2 linked regions of the Celeribacter indicus genome follow. The protein of the gene in region 1 interacts with the protein of each later gene in a pairwise test. Links are inferred from orthologs where the notes say so. Each region holds a gene or a part of one and is shown on either strand. Other genes may lie near its edges.

Region 1 (3,236 bases):
CGGCTATGGCATCCTCAGAGCCACGGCGCATACCAAGCTGCTGAATTTCGCCTCGAATGTCGGGGGGCTCGCAGGTTTCCTGCTCGTTGCCAAGCCCTTCTGGATGCTCGGTCTCCTCATGGGCGCGGCGCAGATCGCGGGCGCTTATCTCGGCTCGACCCTCGCCAGCCGGGCAGGGGCGCGGCTCATCCGGCCCGTCCTCGTGACCGCCTCGACCGCGCTCGCGCTCAAGCTCGTCTGGGACTGGTTCTGAACCGCGCTTCACGTTTCAGCGAATTTCTGCCTGCGGCCCTTTTCCAAGGCGGCGGAATTGCGGTAGGGTCTTCGCGAAATGGCGAAAAAGGCATAAAAGCGCTGAAAAACCGCCGTTCTGATCCGGGCCGGGATGCGGCGGTGGTATCAGACATCAAGGCCGGACTAGTTAGGGGCAGTGAAAGATCAATGAGCTTTTCCGTGAAACAGGTTTTCCTTGCGGCAACTTTCGCACTGGCGGCGGGCCACGCCGTCGCCCAGGAAAGCAGCAATCAGGTCGCGTCCAACACGGACTGGTATGTCTTCGAGGAGGCCAACCCGTCCAAGCAGTGCTGGGTCGTCTCGAAGCCGAAGGAGACCGTCAACACCGATGAGGCCGGCCGGATCAAATCCGTGCGCCGGGGCGAGATCCTGCTTTTCGTCTCCTATGCGCCGTCGAACGGTGTGAAGGGGCAGATCTCCTTCGCGGGGGGCTATCCCTTCGCGTCCGGCTCCGAGGTGACGCTCGACATCGGCGGGACGAGCTTCGCGCTCTTCACCGACGGCGAGACGGCCTGGGCGGCGACTGCGGCCGATGACGAGAAGATCGTCGCATCGATGAAGCGCGGGGCGGCCGCCACGCTGACCGGTCACTCCTCGCGCGGCACGGTGACGAAGGACACCTTCTCCCTGCTTGGCTTCACCGCCTCCGTCGAGGAAGCGGCGAAACGCTGCGACAGCTGAGCGCGCTCGCGGAGCTGTGACGGAAGGCCCTGCCGGAGCGGGGCCTTTTCCATGCGCCTTTCCATCGGATGCAGAATCCTGTATGAGGCCCGCTTGACCACCCGCATAAGAGAAACGCCATGTCCACCAGCGCTCCCATCACGCAGGATGTCCTGACCATTCCCCGCAAGGAAACGGGATCGGGCAAGATCAACCTTGTCGGCCTGACGCGGGACGCGTTGCGGCAGGCGCTGATCGACGCCGGCACCCCGGAGAAACAGGCGAAGATGCGTGCGGGACAGATCTGGCAATGGATCTACCAGTGGGGCGTGCGCGATTTTGCGGAGATGACGAATCTCGCGAAAGCCTATCGCGCCGACCTCGCGGAAAAATTCGAGCTGCGCATTCCCGAGGTCGTGTCGAAGCTCGTCTCCGAGGACGGCACGCGGAAATATCTCGTGCGGATCGCCGGCGGCCACGAGGTCGAGGTGGTCTATATCCCCGAGGAGGGCCGGGGCACGCTCTGTGTCTCCTCCCAGGTCGGATGCACGCTCACCTGTTCCTTCTGTCACACCGGCACGCAGAAGCTCGTGCGCAACCTGACCGCCGCCGAAATCGTCGGCCAGGTGATGATGGCGCGCGACGATCTGGACGAGTGGCCGGAAAAGGGCGCGCCGAAGGACGAGACGCGGCTTCTGTCCAACATCGTGCTGATGGGCATGGGCGAACCGCTCTACAATTTCGAGAACGTTCGTGATGCGATGAAAATCGTGATGGACGGCGAAGGCATCGCGCTCGGGCGTCGCCGTATCACGCTCTCCACCTCCGGCGTCGTGCCGGAGATCCATCGCACCGCGCAGGAGATCGGCTGCCTTCTGGCCGTGTCCTTCCACGCGACGACCGACGAGACGCGCGACGTGCTCGTGCCGATCAACAGGAAATGGAACATCGAAAAGCTGCTCGAGGCGCTGCGCGAATATCCGAAGGCGACGAATTCGGAGCGGATCACCTTTGAATACGTCATGCTCAAGGACGTGAACGACAGCGACGAGGATGCGCGTCGCCTGGTGAAGCTCCTCGACGGCATTCCGGCGAAGGTGAACCTCATTCCCTTCAACGAATGGCCCGGTGCGCCCTACAAGCGGTCCTCGAACAACCGGATCCGCGCCTTTGCGACGATCCTGATGCAGGCGGGCTATGCCTCCCCGATCCGCACACCGCGGGGGGAGGATATCATGGCTGCCTGTGGCCAGCTCAAGTCCGCGACCGAGCGCGCGCGCAAGTCCCGCGCCCAGATCGAGGCGGAAGCGCGGCTCTGATCCTTTCCCGCCGCTAACGCGGTCTTAACCGTTCCGGGATACATTCCGGACATGGACTGCACAGAGATCAGATTCGACCAATATTCCGTCACCGACGGCGCCTGCGCCGCGGGGCCGGCGAATGCGCGCCCCGTTTCCTTTCGTCGTCCCGGCCCCGACCGGGCCGTACGCCCCGGCGAAGGGGCGTTCGGCTACAGGGGGCCGCGCCGCCCGCATGCGCTTCGGGCCTATCTCGCCCATGATTTCGCTCAGGCGGAGGGATGGGCGGAGCTGCGGGACTTGCTGCGGGCAAAGGGTTACGCGCTGGCCGGGGGCAAGGACGACCTCGTGCTTCAGACGGTGGAGGGGGAGCGGCTCTGCGAAGCTGCGGAGATCGGACAGCCTTGCGCCATGCTCATGAAACGCTTCGGCGCGCCCTTTCCGGACCATCGGTCTCCTCGTCCCGCCTCGCCGCATTCCGGACCACCGGTCCTGCCGCTCTGACCCCGCACAAGGTTCCGAACATGGAAAAACTCACGCTCCTGCTCAACGCAAGCACGGTTGAAATGCTGCACCTTCTCGCCCGCGACAGTGGAAAGACCATCGGCCTGCTCGTTCAGGACATGGCGCTGGAACGCTATATGAACTGCGCGATGTCAGGAACGCGGCCGTCCGGCCAGGCTGCCCCTTCCGGGGAGATCGGCCTGACGGGATCAGGCTGACCTCAACGCCCCACGATGCTGTCCCGCGTGCCTTCGAGCGGCCAGGTGTCGATCGCCTCGACGGCCTCCTCCGCCGTTTCGACGAATTTGAACAGATCGAGATCGACGGGCGAAATCGTGCCCGCCTCGGCGAGCGCGTCCCAGTTGATGATCGTGCGCCAGAAGTCGCGGCCGAACAGCAGGAAGGGCACCCGCGCCATGCGTCCGGTCTGGATCAGCGTGAGGCTTTCGAACATCTCGTCGAGCGTGCCGAAACCGCCCG
Region 2 (3,200 bases), 3.2 Mb from region 1 along the record:
CCAGCAGGTGCGGATCGGCCGTCCGCTGCGCGTGCAGGGACTGCCGCAGGCGGCGACCGGCGCGGCCTTCGCCTCCGCGGTCGGGCTCTGCCTCTTCGCCGCCAATCCGCAGGACGAATGGTGGGATTTCGAGATCCCGGCGGAACGCTATCCTGCCCATTCGCTCAAGCGGGCGATGCGCTGGTTCAAGGACAACTGGTGAGCGCGGCGGTTGCCGGCCTGCCGGGACGGTGGTAAAAGGGACATGGATCCGCGGCCAACGCGGGCGGCGACCGGCGCGGCCGGCACACCGAAGAGGCACCCGAGCAGTGCCCCGACATTGCGACGCCCAGTCCGGGACCCGTCCCGGAGGCGGGCCGTTCCCCCGGTCCCCGGCCGGGTGCGTAGGTGTCTGCGCGCCGCGACCAGCTAAATCTCGTGTTTTGCGCAAGATCCCGCCGAATTGTTGCGCGGGATCCCCCAGATTTTGTGGTTTTCTCCTGTTTTTGGGATGACGAGCCCCTCGAAACTCCGTAGGATTCGGGGTGAGTAGGTAAATTTTGCCCCGATTCAGGGGCGGGGACAGTCAACCGGCGGACAGGCGCAGACCTGACCGGCCGATCAAAACAGCAGGCGGACGATCATGGCTTTGAATCTGACGATGCCCGAGCGGGACGAGTTGAAACCGAAAATCACCGTGTTTGGTGTCGGCGGTGCGGGCGGCAACGCGGTCAACAACATGATCGAGAAGCAGCTCGAAGGCGTCGATTTCGTCGTGGCGAACACCGATGCGCAGGCGCTCCAGCACGCCAAGGCGCAGGCGCGCATCCAGATGGGCGTGAAGGTGACCGAGGGTCTCGGCGCGGGGGCCCGTCCCTCCGTCGGCGCCGCGGCGGCCGAGGAAAGCATCGAACAGATCGTCGACCACCTCGCGGGGGCGCACATGTGCTTCATCACCGCGGGCATGGGCGGCGGCACCGGCACCGGCGCCGCGCCGATCATCGCCCAGGCCGCGCGCGAGCTGGGCGTGCTGACCGTCGGCGTCGTGACCAAGCCCTTCCAGTTCGAAGGCGCCAAGCGCATGCGCCAGGCCGACGAGGGCGTGGAAGCGCTGCAAAAGATGGTCGACACGCTCATCGTGATCCCGAACCAGAACCTGTTCCGCCTCGCCAACGAGAAGACCACCTTCACCGAGGCCTTCTCCATGGCCGACGACGTGCTCTATCAGGGGGTGAAGGGCATCTCCGACCTCATGGTCCGTCCGGGGCTCATCAACCTCGATTTCGCCGACGTCCGTTCGGTGATGGACGAGATGGGCAAGGCGATGATGGGCACGGGCGAGGCGACCGGCGAGGATCGCGCGATCCAGGCGGCCGAGAAGGCCATAGCAAACCCGCTGCTCGACGAGATCTCGCTCAAGGGTGCGAAGGGTGTTCTCATCAACATCACCGGCGCCTACGACCTCACGCTGTTCGAGCTCGACGAGGCGGCGAACCGGATCCGCGAAGAGGTCGATCCGGACGCCAACATCATCGTCGGTTCGACCCTCGATCCCGACATGGAAGGGGGCATGCGCGTCTCCGTCGTCGCGACCGGCATCGACGCGAACCAGAATATCGGCGAAATGCCCGTGCCGCGCCGCCGCCTGGCCGAGCCGCTGCAATCGCCCGAAACGGTCGAGGAGAAGATCGAGCACGCCCCCGCCGCTCCGGCGGCCCCTGCGCCGCAGCCGCAGCCGCAGGCCTATCAGCCCGCCCCCGAGGCGCCGGCCCAGCCGACCCTCGACGTGTTCGACCCGCAGGCCACCCAGCGCCGCGAGGAGCAGGCCGCGCGCGAAAGCTATCGCCCCGCCGAGGACGACCTGCCGCCGCCCGCCTACCAGCCGCGTCCGCAGCCCGCGCCGCAGCCGGCGATGCACGAACCCGAGCCCGAGGCCTTCGTCGCGCCCCGCGCGCCCGCGCCGGGCACGCCCTCGCCGGAAGCCCTGGCCCGTCTTCAGGCCGCTGTCGCCAAGCAGCCGCGCGCCGAGCCGCGTCAGGTGCAGCCGCATCACCACCAGCCGCAGCCGGAACAGCCCGCCGCGAAACAGGGGCGTTTCGGGATCAATTCGCTCATCGGCCGCATGACCGGGCATGGCGAAGGCGAGGCGCAGCAGCCGCACGCCCACCAGCCCCAGCCCCGTGCCGCGCAGCCGGCGCCGCAGCCCCGCTTCGGCGCGCAGCCGCAGGCCCGCCCGCAGGTGCATCAGGCCTATGACGAGGATCAGGACAGCGATCCGCAGGCCGAGAAGATCGAGATCCCCGCCTTCCTGCGCCGTCAGGCGAACTGAAACAGGAGGGGACCGGCGGACATGACGCCGGGTCACGATCACATCGTGAAACATCGTGGAAAGGCCGCCTCCGGGCGGTCTTTCCTGTTTTGGAACAAGGGCTTGCCGCGCCCGCACGGGATCTTGCGCATCTTCCTGCCGGCGCGCGGCGGTCTATGTTTCAAACGGTTACAATCTTTGAATTGAGAGCCGGGCACGGCGTGGTTAAATCATCCTCAACGAAGGCGCCTCCGTGGCGCCGGGGGCCGGTGCGGTCCCTGTTCAGGAAGCCACCCGCTCCGACAAGAGGGCGGGAGAAAGCAGAGAGCAGATGGTGCAGACTACGGTAGCCAAAGAGATCCGGTTCGATGGGGTGGGCCTCCACTCCGGCGCGCCGGTGACCATGCGCGTCACGCCGGCGCCCGCCAACAGCGGGATCACCTTCCTGCGTGCCGACATCCATGCGGATGCCGCCGACCGCCGCGACCCGATCGTCGCCGCGCGCTGGGATACGGTCGTGCCCTCGCAACTCTGCACCCTGATCCGGAATGAAGACGGCGTCGAGCTGTCGACCATCGAGCATATCATGGCCGCACTGGCAGGGTGCGGCGTCGCCAACGCGACGATCTCCGTCGACGGGCCCGAAGTGCCCATCCTCGACGGCTCCGCCGCGCCCTTCGTCGACGGGATCCTCGCCGCCGGGCTGGTGCGCCAGGAGGGGCCGACCCGCGCGCTCCGGGTCCTCCGTCCGGTGGAGATCCGCCGCGGCGATGCCGTCGCGCGCCTCGAGCCCTCCGACACGATGGAGATCGCGTTTCACATCGACTTTGCCGATGCCGCGATCGGCGTGCAGGACAAGAGCCTCGTGATGGCCAACGGCGCCTTCGTGCGCGAACTGGCGATGTGCCGCACC

The links.
Region 2: the proteins of rlmN (region 1) and ftsZ interact in binary tests that used the Escherichia coli proteins (3 or more experiments, as listed by UniProt). The link is inferred for Celeribacter indicus from one-to-one orthologs.

The regions. Positions count from the first base shown.
Region 1 is NZ_CP004393.1:42,460-45,695, forward strand. The notes cover bases 264-3,183. They hold rlmN (dual-specificity RNA methyltransferase RlmN), read left to right. Parts: upstream 264-1,094; coding sequence 1,095-2,273; downstream 2,274-3,183. Other genes in these bases: P73_RS00190 (invasion associated locus B family protein), read left to right, coding at 442-975; P73_RS24205 (hypothetical protein), read left to right, coding at 2,325-2,756; P73_RS00205 (hypothetical protein), read left to right, coding at 2,777-2,974; P73_RS00210 (LOG family protein), read right to left, coding at 2,977-3,183. Outside these bases: P73_RS00185 (TSUP family transporter), read left to right, coding at 1-253; more of P73_RS00210, read right to left, coding at 3,184-3,236.
Region 2 is NZ_CP004393.1:3,260,574-3,263,773, reverse strand. What follows is about bases 82-2,965. They hold ftsZ (cell division protein FtsZ), read left to right. Parts: upstream 82-622; coding sequence 623-2,308; downstream 2,309-2,965. Other genes in these bases: lpxC (UDP-3-O-acyl-N-acetylglucosamine deacetylase), read left to right, coding at 2,622-2,965; ftsA (cell division protein FtsA), read left to right, coding at 82-202. In the rest of the region: more of ftsA, read left to right, coding at 1-81; more of lpxC, read left to right, coding at 2,966-3,200. UniProt on the Escherichia coli protein: Essential cell division protein that forms a contractile ring structure (Z ring) at the future cell division site. The regulation of the ring assembly controls the timing and the location of cell division.